Regions from separate parts of the Massilia sp. IC2-476 genome, predicted to be linked through region 2. Evidence: predicted binding sites of a transcription regulator. Region 2 holds the regulator's gene; the other holds the start of a gene.
What was found. Region 2 encodes FNR, which switches genes on or off when oxygen is low (the NO sensors DNR and NnrR bind a similar motif). Its sites were predicted from a motif close to TTGATNNNNATCAA; they were not measured.

Region 1 (11,585 bases), on a different contig from region 2:
CCTTGTCAGGTCAGCGGCTACGGGAGGCGAACTGCCAGGCCATCTCGGCCATCGGCCGCGCCGCCTTGCCGTTCTCCAGGGCCTGGGCGCTGGCGGCGGTGCCGTCCACGTAGCGCTTCATGATGCCCTGCATGATGCCGGCCAGGCGGAACATGTTGTAGGCCAGGTAGAAGTTGAAGTCGTCGAGCGAGATCGCCTTGCCCGTCCGTTCGCAGTAACGCGCGACATACTCCTCGAGAGATGGAATGCCAAGCGCCTTCAGGTCGAGTCCCCCGATGCCGCGGAAGCGCCCGGGCGGGATGTGCCAGCTCATGCAGTGGTACGAAAAGTCGGCCGCGGGATGACCCAGGGTCGACAGTTCCCAGTCCAGCACCGCCAGGATGCGCGGCTCGGTGGGATGGAAGATCATGTTGTCGAGGCGGTAGTCGCCGTGCACGATGCTGGTGTCGTCACCTGGCGGGATGTGCTGGGGCAGCCATTCGATCAGGCGGTCCATGGCCTCGATCGGTTCCGTCACGGAGGCCTGGTACTGCTTGGTCCAGCGCTCGATCTGGCGCGCGAAGTAGTTACCCGGCTTGCCGTAGTCGCCCAGCCCGATGGCCGCGTAATCGACCGTGTGCAGCTGCGCGATCACGCGGTTCTGTTCATCGTAGATGGCCGCGCGCTCGGCTTGCGACATGCCGGGAAGCGACTGGTCCCACAGCACCCGGCCTTCGACGCATTCCATCACGTAGAAGGCGCGCCCGATGATGGACTCGTCCACGCACAGCGCATACTGGCGCGGCACCGGGAAACCGGCGCCGTGCAGCGCGCTCATCACGCGGAATTCCCGGTCGATCGCATGGGCCGAAGGCAGCAGCTTGGCCGCCGGGCCAGGTTTGGTGCGCAGCACATAGCGCTGGCCACCGCTGGTGAGGCGGAAGGTGGGATTCGACTGGCCGCCCTTGAACTGCTCTACGTCCAGCGCTCCACCAGGGTAGCCGTCGACGTTCGCCGCCAGCCAGGCGCCAAGGGCCTCGACGTCGAAGCGCTGGCGTTCGGACACGGGTTTGGTGCCCATCATTTCTTCGTACATCGCGTCTCCATTCTTGTGTTTGTTCTTTATTCTAGCCCGATTCGCCAGAAAAATGTACGGGCGTGCTATTTCTTTTCGTGCGAAAGAATCAGCGCCCTTTGCGGTACTGCTCGAACAGCTGTTCCATGGTGGTGGTGCGGGCCTCCGGTTGCAGCGGCCCGGGCGGCACATAGTTGACGAAGCGGACCACCCAGTCGTTCGGATCATTCCCGACGTCGAGCGCATTGATGCAGCCGGCCGCTTGCGACAGGCCGCCCAGGAACAGGCGCTGGCCGGTGAGGGCGAGCGACAGGATGGCGCAGTTGACGCCGCCGTGCAGCACCAGCAGCACCGTATCCCAGTCGGGCAGGGCGCGCAGGCGGGCGATGGCCGGGTGCACCCGATCCATCATCTCGCCCACCGATTCCCCGCCCAGGAAGCGCTGGTCTTCCTCCACCACGCCCTCGAACGCCCCGGTGAAGGCGCGTCGCAGTTCCTGGGTCGGAATGGTGGACAGGCGCCCGCCGCGAATCTCGTGAAGGTCCGGCCAGGTATCCAGGGCGATCTCCTGGCCGCTGGCAGCCAGCACCCGGTTCGCCGTTTCCACGGTGCGCGGCAGTCCGGACACGATCACGCGGTCGAAACGCACGCCCGCTGCGCGGAAGGCGTGGCCGGCAGCATCGGCCTGGGCCTGGCCGGCAGGGTTCAGGGACACGGTCTCGGGCAGGAATGGTTTGCCGCTGTCGTCGAAATAGGTGACGCTGCCGTGCCGCATCAGGTAGACGCGGCGGCGAAGGCCAGGCTGGAGGCGCTGCTCGTTCATGGGCTTCCTTGTCGTTTTGTCTTGGCCATCTTACACGCGATGCCCTGATATCGAGGCGAATGCGCGACAGCGACTCATTCCAGTAGTCAATATTTGGTGGTTCTGGCATAAAATATTCGTTGCAACCTATAAAAAAAGGGATGTTCATGGCAAGGCCGGAAAAAATTCGCCTCGGCGAGGTGCTGATCCAGCAAAAGCTGCTCACCGAAGAGCAGCTGAACCAGGCGCTGGCGGCTCAGAAGAGCACCGGGCGCAAGCTGGGGCGGGTGTTCGTCGAGAACGGCTATGTGACCGAAGAGCAAATCTCGGGCGCGCTGGCGCGCCAGCTCAACATCCCCTACATCAACCTCAAGTTCTACAACATCAACGCCGAGCTGGTGCGCTTGCTGCCGGAAACGGCCGCGCGCCGCTTCCGCGCGCTGGTGCTGGAAGACCGCCGCGAGACCCTGCTGGTGGGCGTGTCCGACCCGACCGACCTGTTTGCCTACGACGAGATCGCGCGCCTCTTGAGGAAGCCGGTCGAGCTGGCGGTGGTCAACGAGACCGAAGTGCTGGGCGCGATCGACCGCATCTACCGCCGCACCGGCGAGATCACCGGCCTGGCGCGCGAGGTCGAGCAGGACCTGGGCGACGCCTCGATCGACTTCGGCGCGCTGGCCGCCAATCCCGGCCTGGAAGAGGCCCCGATCGTCAAGCTGCTGCAGTCGGTATTCGACGACGCGGCCCAGGTGCGCGCCTCGGACATCCATATCGAGCCGCAGGACGGCCGCCTGCAGATCCGCTTCCGCATCGACGGCGTGCTGCACCTGCAGACCGAAGCCGACATCAAGGTCGCCACCCCGCTGGCGCTGCGCCTCAAGCTCATGGCCGACCTCGACATCTCGGAAAAGCGCCTGCCGCAGGACGGCCGCTTCGCGGTCAAGGTGCGCAACCAGCGCATCGACGTGCGTATCTCGACCATGCCGACCCAGTACGGCGAATCGGTGGTCATGCGTCTGCTGAACCAGGGCGGCACCACGCTGCGCCTGGATGCGATCGGCATGCCGACCCGGATCATGGAGCGCTTCCGCACGCTGGTGCAGCGTCCCAACGGCCTTGTGCTGGTGACCGGCCCCACCGGCAGCGGCAAGACCACCACGCTGTACAGCGCCCTGTCCGAACTGAACTCGGTCGAGAAGAAGCTGATCACGGTCGAGGACCCGGTCGAATACCGCCTGAAGGGCATCAACCAGGTGCAGGTCAACGACAAGATCGAGCTCACTTTTGCGCGCGTGCTGCGCTCCGCGCTGCGTCAGGACCCGGACATCGTGCTGGTCGGCGAGATGCGCGACCAGGAAACCGCCCAGATCGGCCTGCGCGCCGCCATGACCGGCCACCTGGTGCTCTCGACCCTGCACACCAATGACGCTGCCTCGACTCCGCTGCGCCTGATGGACATGGGCGTGCCGCGCTACATGGTGGGCGGTTCGCTCCAGGCCGTGCTGGCGCAGCGCCTGGTGCGCGTGATCTGCGAGAGCTGCACCGAGCCCTATCGCCCGACCCCGGCCGAATTCACCTGGGTGCTGCAGGAACTGGGCGAGCACGCGGTGCAGACCCAGTTCTTCCACGGGCGCGGCTGCTCGCACTGCAACGGCACCGGGTTCCGCGGCCGTACCGGCGTGTATGAACTGCTGGAGATGACGCGCGCCGTCACCGACGCTGCCAACCATCCCGATCCGGCCTACTTCCTGAAGGTGGCGCAGGCCGAGATGGCGGGCGAGACGCTGCGCCGCCACGGTGTGAGCCTGGCAGTGCAGGGCAGGACCACCATCGCCGAGGCGATGCGCATCAGTAACCAGGTCGACTGATGCCGTATTTCGCGTACAAGGCGAGGAACGCCAGCGGCGAACTGCTGCAGGGGATCCTGGAAGCGGCCGATCCCGGCGCCGTGGCCGACCAGCTGTTCGGCAGCGGCGCCACGCCGATCGAGATCAACCCCAGCCGCAAGGGGCCGGCCTCGAAGGAGGGCAGCGATGGCCTGATGGCGCGTTTGACCGAAAAGAAGGTCACCTCGATGGACGTGCAGCTGTTCAGCCGCCAGATCTACACCTTGCTCAAGTCCGGCGTGCCGATCATGCGCGGCCTGGCGGGGCTGCAGGAATCCGCCATCAACAAATCCTTCGGCAAGGTGATCAAGGACCTGCGCGAGTCGCTCGACTCGGGCCGCGAGCTGTCGAGCGCGATGGGGCGCCACCCGAAGATCTTCAATCCCTTCTACCTGTCGATGGTGCGGGTGGGGGAGATGACCGGCCGCCTGGAAGAAGTCTTCCTGCGCCTGTTCGACCACCTCGAGTTCGACCGCGACATGCGCGAGCGGGTCAAGACGGCGCTGCGCTACCCGAGTTTCGTGGTGATCGCGATGATCATCGCCATGGTGATCGTGAACGTGTTCGTGATCCCCAGTTTTTCCAGCGTGTTCAAGCAGTTCGGCGCCGAGCTTCCCTTGATGACGCGCATCCTGCTGGGTACCTCGAACTTCACCGTCCAGTACTGGCCGCTGATGGCAGGCACGGCGGCCGGCGCGGTGGCGGGTTTCATCAAGTGGAGCAACACGGCCAAGGGCCGGCTGGCCTGGGACCAGTACAAGCTGCGCCTGCCGATCGCGGGCAAGATCATCCACAAGGCGACCATGGCGCGCTTCGCGCGCAGCTTCGCGCTGTCGCTGCGCAGCGGGGTGCCGATCGTGCAGGCCCTGACGGTGGTGTCGCAGACGGCGGACAACGCCTACCTCAGCATGCGCATCGAACAGATGCGCGACGGGGTCGAGCGCGGCGAAAGCATCCTGCGCACCTCGACCGCGGCCAACGTCTTCACCCCAATCGTGCTGCAGATGATCGCCGTCGGCGAGGAAACCGGCTCGCTCGATGAACTGATGGACGAGATCGCGCAGATGTACGAACGCGAAGTCGATTACGAGCTCAAGACCCTGTCGAGCCAGATCGAGCCGATCCTGATCACCTTCCTCGGCGTGATGGTGCTGATCCTAGCGCTCGGTATCTTCCTGCCGATCTGGGACCTCGGCAAGGCGGCGCTGCACTCGGCGAAATGAAGCCGCGCCGCCGGGCTGCTGGCCTGGACATCGGCGATGGTCAACATGATAAAAGAATCAATTTTTTGTTGCGTAGCGACACTTTTTGTTTCTATGACTCAAAATTGCCAAAGTTCAAGGTAGAATTGTTGCAGGAGCGCGATCCGACCGCTTTTGGGCGGAGAGAAGCTGCACAGGGCTGGTTTTCGATCAAGTTAATCGCCCCGCGTCCGATAACCACTAATAACCGAACTGCGGGACGTCCGCACCATTTCAAAACGGAGAGAGCTTCATGAACAAGAATTTCAAGGCGAGCAACCAGGGCGGCTTTACCCTGATCGAACTGATCGTCGTGATCGTCATCCTGGGTATCCTGGCCGCCACCGCGCTGCCGAAATTCGCGAACCTCGGCGGCGACGCCCGTGAAGCGAGCCTGCGCGCCGCCCGCGGCTCCCTGACCTCGACCGCTGCGATGGTGCACGCGGAAGCGCTGGTCAACAATATCAATACCGGTAACGTCTCGCTCGAAGGCACCAACGTCCCCCTGAACTTCGGCTACCCGTCGGTCACCTCGCTGGCCCAGGCACGCACCTTCGCTACCGCGGCCGGCCTGAGCGCGAACGACTACACCATCACCTTCGCCAACGGCGGCCTGACCATCTCGCCGGCTGGCGTGCGCGACGCCACCACCTGCTCGGTGGTCTACGTGCCGTCGGCAGCGCAAGACCGTGCACCGACCTACGTGACGCAGCCAGCCAACGGCAACTTCGTCTGCGACTAAGCTGTCCGTCCCGCCCCATGGGGCGGGATCGATCGACCGCCCTGTATTTCACGGCGCACTCCCGATTCCGGAGTCCTGCCTGAAAGCAGGGCGGTGTCGTTTTTGGATCCCTGCTCATTGCGAGATGGTTCGGCAACAGAAATTGTCGCAACGCCGACAAGGCCCTCAAATTCCGTGGTTTTCAAGCATTTTTCTGGGCTCATCGTCTGAGTCTTGAATATAATCAAGACTTTGCCGCGTAATTATTTCTCTGCTGACAGGAACTTTGCCGCTCGATGCGTTTTTTCAAGAAAGCCAGGAAAAAGGATGGGTGGTTGACCATTGCCGTGCAGCGTGACGGCGTGGCGGCTGCCAGCATCAAGCCGGTCAGCGAGGGCGGCAAGCCCTTCGTGCGCTTCGCCCGCTTCCTGCCGGGCCAGCCGGACGCCGTGCTGGAACAGGCTGGCCGCGAAGGCCAGGCCAATGCCTACCGCTGTGCGACCCTGCTGGGCGGCGGCGAATACCAGGTGATCAGCGTCGAAGCGCCCAACGTGCCGAAGGAAGAAATGCGCACCGCGATCCAGTGGCGCCTGAAGGATATGCTCGACTTCCCGGCAAGCGACGCCACGGTCGACGTGCTGGAAATTCCGCTCGACGGGGCAGCCCAGGGGCGGCCCCAATCGGTATTCGCCATCGCGGCGCGCAATAGCGTGATCCGGCCACGCCAGAAGCTGTTTCTGGACGCCAAGGTCGACCTGCGCGTCATCGATATCCCGGAAATGGCCCAGCGTAACATCTCGGCCCTGCTCGAGCCCGAGGGGCGCGGCGTGGCCATGCTGTCCTTCGGCGAGGATGGCGGCCTGTTGACCGTGTCCTACCGCGGCGAACTCTACCTGTCGCGGCGCTTCGACGTGACGCTCGAGCAGCTGCTGGAGCCGGACCATGAGCGCAAGCATGCCAGTTTCGACCGCATCACGCTGGAGCTGCAGCGCTCGCTCGACCACTTCGAGCGCCAGTTCTCCTTCATCAGCGTGTCCAAGCTGGTGCTGGCGCCCTCGAGCGTGACGGGACTGGACGAATACCTGTCGAGCAACCTGTACATGCCGGTCGAGACCCTCGACCTGGATACCGTGTTCGACCTGCAGCGTGTTCCCGAGCTGGCAGACAAGGCCGTGCAGCAGCGCTTTTTCCTGGCCCTGGGCGCAGCCTTGCGCGCGGTGGAGGCGGCATGACCCAGCGCGCCAGCGTGCAGCAGATCAACCTGTTCAACCCGGCCTTCCTGCCGCAGAAGAAGGTCGTGAGCGCGCCCATGATGGGCGTGTCGCTCCTCGTGCTCGTCGCCGGCATCGCCGTGATCGGCGCCGCCCTGCATGCGGCCACCGGACGCATGGAGCGCGAGCGCGACGCCGAAGCCGAGCGCCTCGTGCGCAAGCAGGCGCGCCTGGCGACGGTGAACGCGCAGTTCGCGCCGCGCACCAGGAGCGCCGGACTGGAGACCCAGATCGCGCAGGCCGAAGCGCAGCTGGCCGCGCTGCGCCACGTCTCCAGCGTGCTCGAGCGGGGCGAACTGGGCGACACCAGGGGCTTTGCCGGCTACTTCCAGGCCTTCGCGCGCCAGAGCGTCCCCGGCCTGTGGCTGACCGGCGTCAGCGTGGCCGGCGCCAACATCGGCATCAAGGGCCGCACCCTCGACCCGACCCTGGTGCCCGGCTATATCAACCGCCTCACCCAGGAGCCGCTCCTGCAGGGCAAATCCTTCGCCAGCCTGCAGATCGGCCAGGCCGCGAAGATCGAAGCGCCGGGGCCGGACGGCAAACCGCTAGCGTCGCCCGCACCCTACGTCGAGTTCAGCCTGCAGTCCGTCGTGGAGGCGCCGCGTCCATGAAGCAAAGGCTGATCCAGCTGGCGGCGCGCATCGACGCGCTCACCCTGCGCGAGCGGGTGCTGGCCTTCGCCGCCGCGGTGGCGGTGGTCTCGTTCATCGGCTACCAGCTGGTGCTGGCGCCAATCTACAAGCAACAGGAAGCGCTGCTCGAACAGATCCTCCAGGCGCGCAACGACATGATGGGCATCGATGCCGAGATCGCGGCCCGGGTGACGGCCTACCAGGTCGACCCGGACGCGCCGGCACAGGCGCGGCTGGAAGCGGTGAAGCAGGAATCGGCCCGCATCGGCGACGCGCTGCTGGCGATGCAGAACGGCCTGGTGGCGCCGGAGCGCATGGCGCCGCTGGTCGACGCCATCCTGCGCGCCAACGGCCGCCTGCAGCTGGTGTCGATGCGGACGCTGCCGGTGGAGACGATTTCCGGGCGCGCCGCGACCACCGCGGCGACCCCAGCACCGGCTGCCGCTCCCGCCGTGGCCGCGATTACCGCGGCGGCCGGCCTTGCGGCCGCGCCGGCGCCTGCGCCCGAACCTGCGCCGGACGCCGGCAAGCCCGCCGAGGTGCTGTACCGCCACGGCGTCGAAGTGACCGTGCGCGGCAACTATCTCGACATGGTCGATTACATGAGCGCGCTCGAAGCGATGCCGACCCGCCTGTTCTGGGGCAAGGCGCAGCTCGACGTGGAGGAATATCCGGCCTCCCGCCTGACGCTCACGCTCTATACCCTGAGCCTGGACCGGAACTGGATGAAGCTGTGAAGACTCTGACCGCAAGCACCCTGGCAGCCCTGATGCTGGCCTCCCTCGCTTCCCATGACGCCGGCGCCCAGGCGCTGCTCGATCCGACCCGTCCGCCGGCGTCGCTGGGCGCCCGCGCTGACGGCGCCGCCGCCGGCGATGGCCAGCCGCGCCTGCAATCGGTGCTGATCGGCCGCGGCGGACGCCAGGTCGCCGTGATCGACGGAGAGACCGTGCGCGTGGGCGACAGCTACAAGGGCGCGCGCGTGGCGCGCATGACCCAGACCGCGGTCGAGCTGGTGCGCGGCAGCGAACGCCAGGTGCTGCGCCTCGAGCCAGCGGCCGTCGAGTCGCCGGACCGCGGCATCACGCCTGCCAACTGAGCGGCCAACCGACGGAGACACGATGCGCACATCCTTCCTGATTCCCGCCGCGATCGCGTGCCTGCTGGCCGGCTGCCAGACCGGCGCGCGCCACGACGCCTACGACGCGGTCAAGCGCGAAATGGCCCGCGCCAACAGCCAGCCCGCCGCGGCGGCGCCGCTCGACGACGCCGTGGCCAACGCACTGCTGCCGCCCGCCAGCGCACTGGCGACCCAGCTGCCGAAGGCGCGTCCCGCGCTCGAGGAACGCTTCAATGTCAACTTCAACAACGTTCCGGCGCAGCAGTTCTTCCGCTCGATCGTGGCCGGCACCCGCTACAACATGCTGGTGCATCCGGACGTCAGCGGCAGCATCAGCGCCAACCTGAAGGACGTCACGCTGCAGGAAACCCTGGAAGCAGTGAAGGAGATGTACGGCTACGACTACCGCATCGACGGCACCCGCATCACGATCCGGCCGCTGACGATGCAGACCCGGATGTTCCATGTGAACTACCTGACGGCGCTGCGCCGCGGCACCTCGAACCTGCGGGTGAACTCGACCTCGGTGGGCGATGTCGGCAGCAATAACGGCAACAACCAGAACGGCGGCCAGAACGGGCAGAGCCCGCAAGGCAACGGCGGCAGCGACAGCAACCAGTTCGGCGGGGGCGGCGCCCAGATCCAGCGTACCGACGTGTCGACGACGTCGGTGAACGACTTCTGGGCCGACCTCAAGGCCGCGGTCGAGGCGATGGTCGGCTCGAAAGAGGGCGGCCGCAGCGTGGTGATCAGTCCGCAGTCGGGCGTGGTGGTGATCCGCGCCATGCCGGACGAGCTGCGCAACGTCGACATGTACCTGAAGGCGACCCAGCTGTCGGTGGACCGCCAGGTGATCCTGGAGGCCAAGATCCTCGAGGTCGAGCTGAACGACAGCTTCCAGAGCGGGATCAACTGGGCCTCGTTCGCCTCCTTCCGCGGTTCGCACGCCAACCGGGTCTCGGGCGGCTTGATCTCGCCGGGCGCCAACCTGGCGCCGCTGCCCTATAACGGCGGACAGCCGCCTGTCATCACCAACGGCAACGGCCTGAATGCGAGCACCGGCTTCTCGCTGTCGCAGGCGGCCAACGCGGCGGGATCGCTGTTCGGCTTCGCCTTCCAGACCAATAATTTCGCAGCCCTGATCTCCTTCCTGGAGTCGCAGGGCACCGTGCATGTCCTGTCCAGCCCGCGCGTAGCGGCAATGAACAACCAGAAGGCCGTGCTGAAGATCGGCACCGACGAGTTCTACGTCACCGGCGTCACCACCACGACCGACAGCACCGCGGCCGGCAGTTCGACCACGCCGAGCGTCACGCTGCAGCCCTTCTTTTCGGGCGTGGTGCTGGACGTGACGCCGCAGATCGACGACAAGGGCAACATCCTGCTGCATGTGCACCCTTCGGTCAGCCAGGTCACCACCGTCAACAAGGGCGTGAACCTGGGCAGCGCCGGCACCCTGAACCTGCCGCTCGCCGCCTCGTCGACGAGTGAACTGGACAGCATCGTGCGCGGCCAGAATGGCCGGGTGGTCGCCATCGGCGGCCTGATGCGCCAGGCCTCGACCGGCGACACCGACCAGCTGCCGGGCGCCGACAAGCTGCCGGTGCTGGGCGCGCTGTTCCGCAACAAGAACCGGGTCAACCAGAAGCGCGAGCTGGTGGTGCTGATCAAGCCGACCATCGTCGAAGGCGCCAACGACTGGAGCCAGGACCTGCTCGACACCCAGCGCCGCATCGACAGCCTCGACCCAGCCCAGCAGGGTGTCACGCGGACGGGCGGCCGGTAATGTACGCGCCACACTTCGGCCTGCGCGAGCTGCCGTTCGGGATCACCCCGGACACCAGCTTCTTCTTCGGCAGCCCGGGCTCGCAGGAAGCGCTCAACACGCTGCTGGTGGCCGCGCGCAGCGGCGAAGGCTTCATCAAGATCACGGGCGAGGTCGGGACCGGCAAGACCCTGCTGTGCCGCAAGTTCATGGCCACGCTGGGCGAGGGCTTCGTCACCGCCTACATCCCGAACCCCTACCTGGAGCCGCGCACCCTGATGCTGGCGCTCGCGGACGAGCTGGAGATCGTGCTCGAACGCGACGTCGACCAGCACCAGCTGCTCAAGGCCATCAACCTGCGCCTGCTCGAGCTGGCGGGCCAGGGGCTGCAGGTGGTGCTGTGCCTGGACGAGGCGCAGGCCATTCCCGTGGAAAGCCTGGAGGCGCTGCGCCTGCTCACCAATCTCGAGACCGAGAAAAGAAAGCTGCTGCAGATCGTCCTGTTCGGCCAGCCGGAACTGAACCGCAAACTGGAGCTGGAGCAGATCCGCCAGCTGGCCCAGCGCATCACCTTTCACTACCATCTCGGGCCGCTCTCGCGCGACGACCTGGATTACTATGTGGCGCATCGGCTGCGGGTGGCCGGCTTCACCGGCGCGCGCCTGTTCACGCGCACCGCGATCCGGCGCCTGTACAAGGCCAGCGGCGGCGTGCCGCGCCTGGTGAACATCTTGTCGCACAAGGCGCTGATGCTGGCCTATGGCCAGGGCAAGCAGCAGGTCGGGAGCGCACACGTGCTCACCGCGGCGCTCGACACCGTGGGCGCCAAGCGCCGCTACTGGCCGGGCCTGGCCGTCGGCGGCGTCCTGGCCGGCGCCGTGGCCGGCATTGCATGGGCGTTGGTACGATGAGTTTGATTAACAAGATGCTGCAGGACCTGGACGCCCGCGGCGGGCAGCCCGGGCCGGCCGCGGTGTCGCCCGAGATCAGGCCGGTACAGGCGCCCGAGCGCAGCTTCCCCTGGTTGCGCGTGGCGCTGCTGGGCGGCCTGGCCGTGGTGCTGGGTGGGTCCGGCTACCTGGCCTGGCGC
Region 2 (11,585 bases):
CAGGTCGGCGCGCGCCTGGTCCTCGCCGGACAGCGGAAGCGGTACTGCGACGGGCGCGGCGGAAGCGGAAGGACGGTCGATCTGGGGCGCCTCTGGAAGGGACACGGTGCTGCACTCCTGTTAACAAAGCTTATAAGAAGTGTATTCCTCCATAGCGCCATGCCGCGCACGGTTGGTCGGGCCGCTTCCCGGGCGGCGCCGCTAGCGCATCCCCAGCGCCTGCATCAGCACCCGTATCACGTAGGCCACCGCCGCCAGGGTAAACACGCCGCCCAGCCACAGGGCGGCCATCCAGCCGAGCCGCCGCATCCACTCACGGCGCGTCACGCGACGCCGCGTGGCCATTTCAGTGGTACCCCGCATCGGCCTTGACCTTGCCCCGGAAGACCCAGTAGGACCAGCCGGTGTACATCAGGATGATGGGCAGGATGAACAGGGTGCCGACCAGCGCGAAGCCCTGGCTGGCCGGGGGCGACGCCGCTTCCCAGATCGAGATCGCGGGCGGCACGATGTGCGGCCAGATGCTGATCGCCATGCCGGAGTAGCCCAGGAAGATCAGGGCCAGCGCCGCCACGAAGGGCACCCGGTGCGGATCGCGCGTGAGCGAGCGCAGCAGCAGTACGATGAAGACCAGCACCAGTACCGGCACCGGCGCCAGCAGCACGATGTTGGGGAAGCTGAACCAGCGGTCGGCCACCGCCGGGTCGCGCAGTGGGGTCCAGATGCTGACGATGACGATGGCCGCGAGCAGCATCAGGGCGAAGGGCCGCGCCACCTGCACCATGCGCGCCTGCAGCTCGCCTTCGGTCTTCATCACCAGCCAGGTGGCGCCCAGCAGGGTATAGGCGATCATCACGCCGACGCCGGCCAGCAGCGGGAAAGGCGCGATCCAGTCGAGCGGCCCGCCGGCATAGCTGCGGCCCGACACCGTGATCCCGTCCAGGAAGGCGCCCAGCGCCACGCCCTGGAAGAAGCTTGCCACCACCGAGCCGCCGATGAAGGCCTTGTCCCACAGGTGGCGCTCATGTTCCTTGGCCTTGAAGCGGAATTCGAAGGCCACGCCTCGGAACACCAGGCCGACCAGCATGAAGATCAGCGGCAGGTACAGGCCCGACAGGATGATCGAATAGGCAATCGGGAAAGCCGCCAGCAGCCCTTCCCCGCCCAGCACCAGCCAGGTCTCGTTGCCGTCCCAGACCGGCGCGACGGTGTTCATCATGGCGTCGCGGTCGCGCTTTCTCGGCGTGAACGGAAACAGCAGGCCGATGCCCAGGTCGAAGCCGTCCAGCAGCACGTACATGAAGACGGCGAAGAAGATGATGACCGCCCAGATGACGGTGGTGTCGATGCCCATGGCCTAGCTCCCCCGTTTGCCGTCGTCCTGCCCAGGTCCTTCCGGGCCGGGTTCGTCGTCCACATTGTCGTCATTCGCCACGTCGGCTGCCGACAGCGGCCGCATCGGCGTGCGCTCCTCGCCCGGCCCGCCCTGCGGCGGACGGTTCAGCTCGAAGCGCTGCGGACCCTTGCGCATCATGCGCAGCAGGTAGACGGTGCCGGTGCCGAACACGAACATATAGGCCACCACGAACAGGGCCAGGGTCAGCGCCAGCGCGGCTGCGCCGTGCGGCGAGACCGCATCGGCCGTGCGCAGCACCCCGTACACGACCCAGGGCTGGCGCCCCACCTCGGTGGTGGTCCAGCCGGCCAGGATGGCGACCAGCCCCGCCGGCCCCATCAACAGGGCGAAGCGCAGGAACAGGCGCTGGTGCCATATTCGCCCGCCACGCCTGAGCCACAGGCTCCAGGCCCCGAGCGCGATCATGAGCAGGCCCAGGCCGACCATCAGGCGGAAGCTCCAGAACACGATCAGCGAGTTCGGCCGGTCTTCGCGCGGGAACTCCTTCAGGCCCGGGATCTGGCCGGTCCAGCTGTGGGTGAGGATCAGGCTGCCCAGGTGGGGAATGCCGACCGCGTACTTGGTGCGCTCTTCTTCCATGTCGGGGATGCCGAACAGCAGCAGCGGAATCGCGCGCTCGCCCTCGTTCTGCCAGTGCCCTTCCATCGCCGCCAGCTTGGCCGGCTGGTGCTTGAGGGTGTTCAGCCCGTGGAAATCGCCGACCACCGCCTGGATCGGCGCGACCAGCAGGATCATCCACATGGCCATCGACAGCATCTTGCGCACCGCCGGGTTGTCGCGTCCCTTCAGGAGCTGCCAGGCCCCGGAGGCGCCGACGATCAGGGCGGTGCTGAGGTAGGCCGCGATCACCATGTGCAGCAAACGGTAGGGGAAGGAGGGGTTGAAGACGATCGCCAGCCAGTCGGCCGGGACCATGCGCCCGCCCTCGATGGCATAGCCCTGCGGGGTCTGCATCCAGCTGTTGGCGGCCAGGATCCAGGTGGCCGAGATCAGGGTGCCGACAGCGACCGCGCAGGTGGCGGCGAAGTGCAGGCCGGGGCCCACCCGGTTCCAGCCGAACAGCATCACGCCCAGGAAGCCGGCTTCGAGGAAGAAGGCGGTCAGCACCTCGTAGGAGAGGATCGGTCCCATGATGCTGCCGGCGAATTCGGACAGGTAGCTCCAGTTGGTGCCGATCTGGTAGGCCATCACGATGCCGGACACCACCCCCATGCCGAAGCACACGGCGAAGATCTTGAGCCAGTAGTGGTAGAGGTCGACGTAGACCTGGCGCCCGGTGCGCAGCCAGCACAGTTCGAGCACCGCCAGGTAGCTCGCCATGCCGATGGTTATGGCCGGAAACAGGATGTGGAAAGACATCGTGAACGCGAATTGCACGCGCGCCAGATCCAAAGCCGACAAACCGAACATGCGCTCTCCTGTGGTCGTTGTACTGCGTCCTCTATGCCAGTGCCGTGTCCAGAATCTAGCACGGGCGCCGGGTGCGCACGCTTGGCGAGGGCGATTAAATGGCCGGACTGTGACGGCGGTACAGCAGGCCATGTTTCACTTCCAAAATCTTTCACGCCGTCAGAAAACCGGAGTCCACTGATCCATATTAATGACCGCTCAGATCGCCTCTGGCGACCGCTTGTGCTCGTCTATATTGGCTGACGATTCGGGCCCGGCAGCTCGATATCCGGGTGAACATCGCATGGAGCAGCGACATCGCGCTCTACGTCGATGACCTCGTCGTCAACCCCTGAGCACAAGGAGAACAGCATGTCGCCAAATGACCGTCTCGACCGGGACGCAGCCCTTACCCTCGACCGCCCCTGGAGCGCCGATGCGCCGCCCTCCTCGGCCAACCAGGCGCCCTACGCCGAGGCCAAGGCCGACGTCCAGGCGGACCCGGGCAAGGTGCAGCCCGCACTGCAGGGCAACGGCTTCACCTACCGCCACAACTGGGGCGCACGGCGCGGCCAGTGGGTGCTGCGCCTGAACTGGTCGGAAGTCAACGCCCGTTCCCAGGTCTTCGTCGCCATCGGCGAAGGCGCCGCCGGCGGCCCGGACGCCGGCAAGTTCATCGGCTCGGCCCGCTACACAGTGCACAACGTGGCGCCGCGCGCCGGCGGCGTCGATATCTGGGTCAATATCGAGTGGAGTTCGGACATAGCCCTCTACGTCGATTACCTGGTCGTCAACCCGGTGCCCAGCGGCCCGCGCTCGGTATCGGTGACGGTGCACCGCCACAGCAGCGTCGCCTTGAGCGACGCCGAGGCCGACCGCATCCTGGCCGACATGGGCACCATCCTGCAGCGCGACGATACCGGTCCGGACGTCGCCACCCCGGTCCAGTTCGTCCGCAACGGCGCGGTGCGGCTGCTGCCGGCCACGGTCCCGGGCACCATCCAGACGGCGGCCGACCTGAACGCGCTGCTGAGCGCCGGTTCCGGCGTCAAGATCGTGCAGGCGATCCGCTGGTGCGGCGGCCCCGGCGACAACATCATTGGCTGCGCGCCGGTCGGCAGCACCACGGTGAACGTGGCCGCGGTGCGCTTCACCGCCGACCAGGAAGGCCTGATCTGGGTGCACGAGTACGGCCACAACTGCGGCCTGCCGCACCGCACCGACGACCCGCGCGCGGTGATGTACCCGTCGGTCGGGGTGGACCACAATGTGGTCAATGCCGCCGAGTCCTCGGCCTACCTGGCCGGCCCCGCCGCCGTCACCGGCAAGGTGCTCGCGGCGAGCGGCTGTAACTGCGACCTGGGCGACATGAAGGCGCCGCTCGATGTGCGCGACTTCGTATCGCAGCACTGGATCGAGGGCGTGCCCTACGAACTGGCCTCGCAGTACGGCGAAGCCGATGCGGGCAAGCTGCTCGACTGGCTGGTGGGCGAGCCGGAGAAGCACGAAGAATTCCTGCCGCAGATCGTGGCCACCCTCGGCTACATCGGCAGCGAGATCGCCGCCCAGCCGCTGATCGACTTCGTGCACAGCACGCGCGCCGGGCGCGCCGTGTTCAACGCCAAGAACGCCGCCCTCCTGCGCCTGGGCGACCTGGCCAACCGCTCGGGCAGCAAGCTGGCGGTGGACTTCCTGGCCAGGGTCGCGAGCGACATCGCACTGGCGCGCTCGCTGGCCGCGCCGCAGGCGGGCGCGGAGAAGGCCCTGGCGGCCAAGGCCGGCCAGGACGTGGTGGCGCCGAGCCTCGAGACGCTGGCGTCCGAGCTGGCCGTGTCCGCGACCTTCGGCCTGGCGCTGGCCGGCACCGAGGAAGCACGCCGGACCGTCGATGCGCTCCAGCGCGACCCGAACGCCTTTGCCTCGGTCAACCAGGCAGCCGGCGAAGCCGCGCAGATCGCGGACACCGTGCTGCGCCAAGGCCGCAAGGAGTATTACCGGATAAAGACGGAACAGCGCCATCACCTATAATGCTTCCGTAGTACGACTGCCGGGGCCATGCCCCGGCAGTATTGCTTTTGGAAAATGGAATGCCCTGAGCTGGACAGCGGTCTATAATGGACCCATCAGCATTCCGTTTTGCGCCATGAACCAACCGATGTCGATGCCGGGCGAGTCGCCCATCAACCTGCAGGTCATCAAGGCCAGCTGCAGCGCCTGCAGCATGCACCAGTTGTGCCTGCCCATGGGGCTCGAGGACGCCGACATCAACCGCCTCGACCAGATCATCGGCCGGCGCCGGCGCCTGGTGCGCGACGAGCGCCTGTATGCGATGGGCGAACCTTTCCGCAACCTGTACGCGGTGCGCTTCGGCCACTTCAAGACCTACCAGGTGAACGCCGCGGGCGAAGCCCAGATCACCGGCTTCCAGATGGCCGGCGAACTGCTGGGCATGGACGCGATCAGCGGCACCCATCACTGCGACGCCGTGGCGCTCGAGGATAGCGAGGTGTGCGAGATCCCGTTCTCGCGCCTGGAAGAACTGTTCGGCCAGGTGCCGGCCCTGCTGCGCCACTTCCACCGCATCATGAGCCAGGAAATCACGCGCGAGCAGAACGTCATGCTTTTGCTCGGCAATATGCGCGCCGAGCAGCGCTTCGCCGTGTTCCTGGTGAACCTGTCGGCGCGCTACGCGGCCCGTGGCTACTCGCCCAACAGCTTCCAGCTGCGCATGTCGCGCGAAGACATCGGCAACTACCTCGGTCTCACCATCGAAAGCGTCAGCCGCCTGCTGTCGCGCTTCAAGAAACAGGGCTGGCTGCAGGTCGACAAGCGCGAAGTCACCCTGCTCGACCCGGCCAAGCTCAAGGCGCTGGCGGCCGGAACCGACGTTTGCAGCCCGATGGGCTGAGGCGGGCCCCATGGCAAGCGCGCCCCTGCTCGACCTGCATGTGCGCAGCTATGGCGAGAGCCGCGAAGCGGACCGCCACAGCTTTGCCCAGGTGGTGCTGCCGGTCAGCGGCGAAGTGGCGCTGGAGATCGAGGGGCGCTTTGGACGGCTCGATCCCCTGCACGCCGCATTCGTGGCGCCCGGCGCCTGGCATTCGCAATACTCGTCCGTTGCCAACCGCTCGCTGATCCTCGACGTCGGCATGCCCGGCTTCGAACAGGGGCCCTGGCAGCAACTGCTTGAACGCCCCTTTACTGCCATCGGCCCGGCGGCGCGCAAGCTGGTCGAGTTCATGGGCATCCTGGCCGCCGGCGGGACGCCTGCCCCGTCGGTGCTGCAGGGCTGGACGCCGCTGCTGCTCGACACCCTGACCCTCGGCGCCGGCCAGCCGGCCTCGCGCCTGGCCGCCCTCCTGGCGCGCATCGAGGCCGAGCCCGGCCTGCCCTGGAGCACCGACAGCATGGCGCGCACGGCCGGCGTCAGCGTCAGCCGCCTGCACGCCCTGTTCCGCGAAGAGCACGACAGCACACCGCATGACTGGCTGCTGCGCTGCCGCCTGCAGCGCGCCTGCGACTGGCTGGCCGGCACGGAGCGCCCGGTAGCCGAGATCGCGCTGGCGGCCGGCTTTTCCGAGCAAAGCGCCCTCACCCGCGCCATGCGCCGCGCCATGGACACCACGCCCGCCGCCTACCGCCGCGCACGGCGCGAGACCGGGTCAAAAACGCAGTAGACCCGGTCAAGCTTTCACCCGGCGCGGCGCCGACAATCTCCCATCAAAGGAGATTGCCATGCTGTCGCAGATTCACACCACATCCAGCCAGGCCCAGCTCGGCATCGGCGCCGGCATCACCGCCGGCGCCTTCTGGGGACTGGTCTTCCTCGCGCCCGAACTCACGCCCGGCTTTTCGCCGCTGCAGCTGTCGGCCGGACGCTATCTCGCCTACGGCATCGTGGCGGCCGTGCTGATCGCGCGTTCCTGGCCACGCCTGGTGCGCAGCCTGAGCTGGGCCGACTGGCGCGGCCTGGCGGGGCTCAGCCTGCTCGGCAACATCGTGTACTACCTGTTCGTGGCCCAGGCCGTGCAGTCGGGCGGCGTGGCCATGACCTCGATCGTGATCGGCCTGCTGCCGCTCGCCGTCACCCTGGCCGGCTTGCGCGAGCATGGCGCCGTGCCGCTGCGGCGCCTGGCGCCCTCGCTGCTGCTGGGCGGCGCCGGGCTGGCCTGTATCAGCTGGGATGCGCTGCGGGCGGCGGGCGGCTCGGGCCTGGGCCTGCTGTGCGCGCTCGGCGCGCTGGTGTCGTGGACGATCTACGCCGTGGTGAACCGGCGCTGGCTGGCGCGCCTGCAAGGCGTCTCCAGCCAGGAGTGGAGCCTGCTGATGGGAGTGATGACGGGCGCCCAGGCGCTGCTGCTGGCGGTGCCGGCCTTCCAGCCCGGCGCGGCCGCGCACAGCGGGGCCGAGTGGCTGCACTTCCTCGGCGTCGTGAGCGCCGTCGGCATCTTCTGCTCGGTGGTCGGCAACGCCCTGTGGAATTACGCCAGCCGCGCGCTGCCGATGGCGCTGATGGGACAGATGATCGTGTTCGAAACCGTGTTCGCTTCGCTGTACGGATTCCTGTGGGAGGGGCGCTGGCCGAACGGAATGGAAGCCGCCGCGCTGCTGCTCCTGCTGGCCGGCGTGGCGTCCTGCGCCGCCGCCCATCGCAACTAGCGCGCCAGGTAAGCGGTATATCCCTGGATGAAGGCGGCGCGCAGGCGCAGGAACTCGTCGATGTCCCTGAACTTCGTGCGTTTCTGATTCAGCAGGTAGGCGGTGACGATGGTCTCGCGGGCGGGGACGAAGAAGTGGATCTGGCTGATGGTGCCGCCCCTCAGCCCGAGCACGTTGTCGGTGTAGCCGACCACCTCGATGCCGTTCACCGTCTCGCGCTCGAACGCGATGGTGTCCTTTCCCGGCGGCGTGCGCGCAGAGACCTTGGCGCCCGCCTCCGGATTGGCAGCGAGATAAGCGCCCACGAGTGCGCGGTCGCGACGCACATTGTGCTCCAGGGCCTCGATCACGAGCGCCCTGTCCTGCTCGTACATGCCTGGCATGCTGGTCTCGATCTTGACGTTGGCGAAGTAGTCGCTGCCCGGATAAAGATACATGGCCTTGATCGCTTCGCGCACCGAGACCTTCTCGCGCCGCGCCGGGGTGGCTGCATCGCCTGGCCTCCATTCGACCATGCGCCACGGCGGCGCATCCCGGTCGCGCGCCTTCAACTCGACGAGAAGCAGGCCATCGGCGAAGCCTGGGGGCACCAGGCGCTCGAAGGGCGCCGGCACGTCCGGTGCGGGCTGGGCGAAGGCGGGCAGCAGGCACAGGGCCAGGATGGCAAACAGGCGGCGCGAAAGCAGGGTCATGGCGAGGCGATGAAAGTCGGGACCTGCGCATCCTGCCGCAGCCTTCCGCTTCCCGCGAGCCGTATTGCCGAGGTAGCACCCCGCGGCCTTGCCGGTACCGCGCTGCGCTCCCTGCCTAGAGCTCGATCACCAGCTCCGGCCGGAAGGCTTCCTGCTCGCCCTTGCTGAGGTAGCCGAGCGGGTTGGCCACCACGCGGCAAGACCAGGGCCGGCCATCCTCGCTACCCGTCATCACGTAGTCGTTCGCGCAGTGCAAGTGGCCGTGGATCCAGATGTCGGCGCGGGGGAACAGCGCATCCATCGCATTGCAGAAGCCCGCCGTGCCAGGGGTCAGGCCATAGCGCGGATCGGCGCTTTGCAGGCTCGGTGCGAAATGGGTCACCACCACCGTTTTGCCCGCGAAAGGAGCGGCCAGGGCGCCACGCAGCCAGTCCTGGCAATCGAGCGACATCGTGCGGATGCCCTCGGCCAGCACCTTTTCGCCGTTCTTCAGCGTGGTGTTCTTCGCCAGGTAGTAGTTGGCCGCGCGGAAGGCCTTCTCGCGCCGCTGCAGCTGTTTGGTGATGTCCGTTTCTTGCACCGCCAGCGCATCGAAGTCGCTCCACAGGGTGGTGCCGATGAAGCGCACGTCCCCGATCACCAGCGTCTCGCGGTCCAGCCACTCGATGCCCAGGTCCGCGCAGGTAGCCTGCAGGCGGGCATAAGCCTGCTCGTATTCGAGGCCGTCGAATTCGTGGTTGCCGGGAATGTAGAGCACCCGGGCGCGCGTGGCGCCGGGACGCAGCGGCGAGAAGCGTCGGAGACCGAAGTCCTGATCGAGCAGGCGCGAGCCCTGCTGGTAGGAGCCGATGTCGCCCGCCAGGATGATCACATCGGTATCCTCGCGGATGTCCGGGACGAAGTGCGGGTAGCGTTCGAGGTGCAGGTCGGAGAAAAGCTGGATGCGCATGGTCGGCGCAGTATAGCGGCTTTCGGCCGCGCACTGCGCCGCCCCTGTTAGAAGCTGATGCGCACGTAGGGTGCGCTGGCCTTCGCCTCGCCGTGGTAGACCGCCTCGATGTTGTTGCCGTCCGGGTCGAGCACGAAGGCGCCGTAATAGCCCGGGTGGTAGGCGCGCTCGCCGGGACGGCCGTTGTCCCGGCCGCCAGCGGCCAGCGCTGCAAAGTAAAAGGCGTTCACCATCTTGCGGTCACGCGCCTGGAAGGCCAGGTGGTGGCGTCCGGTCAGCACGCCTTGCGCCGCTTCGCTATCGCGGCTGGAGATGAACAGCTCGTCGGCCCAGAAGTAATCGTCACCCGAGCCGCCGAGCGGAATGCCCAGCACCTCGAACACGGCCGTGTAGAACCTGCGCGATGCGGAGAGGTCGCGCACCACCAGCTGGATGTGGTCGATGAGTCGCCCACGGTAGATTTCCTGTGTTTCCATGCTGCTCTCCTGTGAAAGACCTTCATGAAATACTGACAGTGACCGAGCAGTGTAGAGCCAAAGCCGGGTGCCGGCAACGCTTGTTGGCTGGCTACTTCCCGGCGCCGGGGGCGATCGCGCCGCGGTACAGCGCGTCGGTGATGCGTTCCTGGAAGCGCGACTCGGACGAGAAGCGTCCCGGCTGCGTGTCCGGATCGGCGCCGACGCCGCTGGCGGCATAGATCATGCCGTTCTTCGTGCGCGGGTCGAACACGAACAGCGCATTCAGCCCCCAGGCCCAGCCGAGATGGCCGACGCCCGTGAAGCCGCCGCCCTCGACCAGGCGGTCGCCGCGCGCCCGGCCGTCCTTGACGCCGCTGGCGTCCACGAAATGCTGGGTACCCAGCCCCCAGGCCCCGTACAGCCCGTGGAAAGTACCGCCGTCGCCGCTCGCGCTGCCGTTGACGCCTTCCTGGATCGTCCACTGGCGCGCCAGCATGGTCCTGACCGTTTCCGGCCTGAGGATCTGCGTGCTGCCGTGGCGTCCCTCGTTCATCAGCATCAGCATGATCTGCGCCAGCTCGCCTGTGGAAATGCGCAGGCTGCCCTGGGGGCCGAACAGGGTGCCGTTGGTCCCCACCATGTAGCGCTCCATGCCGGCAGGCGCCACCGGGGGCTGGATGTGGAAGTCGTCCGACTGGGCGATCCACGGCCCTTGCGGGTCCCAGCGCTCGGCGCCGTCCTTCTCGCGCTTGCGGTAAAGGGTCGCGACGTCGTCGATGCGGGCGGGCGCGAAGTCGGCGAGATAAAAGCCTGCCTTCAGGCCCATCGGATCGCACACCAGGCGCCGCATCAGGCGGTCGAAACGTTCGCGGGCGGCCGCCTCCATGACGGTGGCGACCAGACCGTAGTTGAAGTTGACGTATTCGAACCAGCGCCCCGGCGCGTGGTCCTTCGACCACATCGCGCCGCTGCCGTGCAAGGGTCCGCCCGGCTGCAGCACATCCTTGAGATGGACGTCGGGCGCCCACCTGAAGCCGCCTTCGTCGCGCAGGGACGAGGTGTGGGTGAGCAGCATGCGCAGGGTGATCGGCTGGTCCGGGAAGTGCGGATTGCGCAGCTTGTAGCCGAGATAGTCGCTGACATCGGCGTCCAGCGTCAGGACGCCCTGCTCCACCAGCTTCATGGCGCCGAGGGTCGCCACGAATTTCGAGATCGAGGCGATACGGAACATGGTGTCCGCATCCATCGGCCGCGCCGGCGCCGTGGCCGTGGCCAGGCGCTTGAGCCCGAACTGGCGGCTATAGACGATCTCGCCCGCGCGGATCGCGACCACCGACAGGCCGGGCAGCGGCATGGCCGGGTCGTCGACGATGGCCTGCAGCTGGCGGCTCAAGGCGGCGGTCTGCGGTGGCGACAGGGGCGCGGCGGCGGCCGACTGCGCCAGGATCGCAACGGACGCCATCGTCAGCAGTGCCTTGAGCTTCATCCGGCCGATCAGGCCTTCTTCTGCTTCGCGATCCAGCCGTCCACCAGCTCGCCCAGCACGTCCAGCGGCACCGAGCCCGCGCCCAGCACCAGGTCGTGGAAGGCCGGCAGCGAGAACTTGCCGCCCAGTTCCTTCTTCGCCTTTTCGCGCAGGTCGATGATGCGCAGCATGCCGATCATGTAGGCGTTTGCCTGGCCCGGCCAGGCGACGTAGCGCTCGACTTCCTGGGCGCCGATGCCGTAGTCGATCGCCTGCTGGCGGGTCCAGCCCTTGGTGTGCAGGCCGGTGTCGACCACCAGGCGGCGCGCGCGGAACAGTTCCGAGCCGAGGGCGCCCAGCAGGCCGGGGACGTCGCCTTCGTACCAGCCCTGCTCCACCGCCAGGCGCTCGGTGTACAGCGCCCAGCCTTCGGCGTGGGCGCTACCGCCGCTGAAGATACGCTGGCTGCGGTATTTCGGGATGCCGGTCAGTTCCTGCTGGATCGCCAGCTGGAAGTGGTGGCCGGGCACCGCCTCGTGGTAGGACAGGCTGCGCA

Region 1: a site for FNR is predicted at 5,939-5,952, ahead of LK539_RS11860 (agglutinin biogenesis protein MshI). Genes of this name have one in related genera too.

What each region holds. Positions count from the first base shown of each region.
Region 1 covers NZ_JAJFER010000003.1:624,485-636,069, forward strand. The annotation lists gene LK539_RS11835 (phosphotransferase) at 11-1,075, opposite strand; gene LK539_RS11840 (histidine phosphatase family protein) at 1,164-1,877, opposite strand; gene LK539_RS11845 (GspE/PulE family protein) at 2,024-3,724, shown strand; gene LK539_RS11850 (type II secretion system F family protein) at 3,724-4,965, shown strand; gene LK539_RS24480 (type II secretion system protein) at 5,237-5,725, shown strand; gene LK539_RS11860 (agglutinin biogenesis protein MshI) at 6,001-6,936, shown strand; gene LK539_RS11865 (PilN domain-containing protein) at 6,933-7,589, shown strand; gene gspM (type II secretion system protein GspM) at 7,586-8,347, shown strand; gene LK539_RS11875 (hypothetical protein) at 8,344-8,709, shown strand; gene mshL (pilus (MSHA type) biogenesis protein MshL) at 8,732-10,516, shown strand; gene LK539_RS11885 (ExeA family protein) at 10,516-11,406, shown strand; gene LK539_RS11890 (lipopolysaccharide assembly protein LapB) at 11,403-11,585, shown strand, end outside.
Region 2 covers NZ_JAJFER010000006.1:263,862-275,446, reverse strand. The annotation lists gene LK539_RS17380 (molecular chaperone TorD family protein) at 1-105, opposite strand, end outside; gene LK539_RS17375 (DUF2474 family protein) at 202-327, opposite strand; gene cydB (cytochrome d ubiquinol oxidase subunit II) at 347-1,354, opposite strand; gene LK539_RS17365 (cytochrome ubiquinol oxidase subunit I) at 1,358-2,827, opposite strand; gene LK539_RS17360 (hypothetical protein) at 3,179-4,834, shown strand; gene fnr (fumarate/nitrate reduction transcriptional regulator Fnr) at 4,950-5,714, shown strand; gene LK539_RS17350 (AraC family transcriptional regulator) at 5,725-6,483, shown strand; gene LK539_RS17345 (DMT family transporter) at 6,542-7,465, shown strand; gene LK539_RS17340 (hypothetical protein) at 7,462-8,157, opposite strand; gene LK539_RS17335 (metallophosphoesterase) at 8,273-9,106, opposite strand; gene LK539_RS17330 (VOC family protein) at 9,154-9,582, opposite strand; gene LK539_RS17325 (serine hydrolase) at 9,674-11,050, opposite strand; gene LK539_RS17320 (DUF885 family protein) at 11,059-11,585, opposite strand, start outside.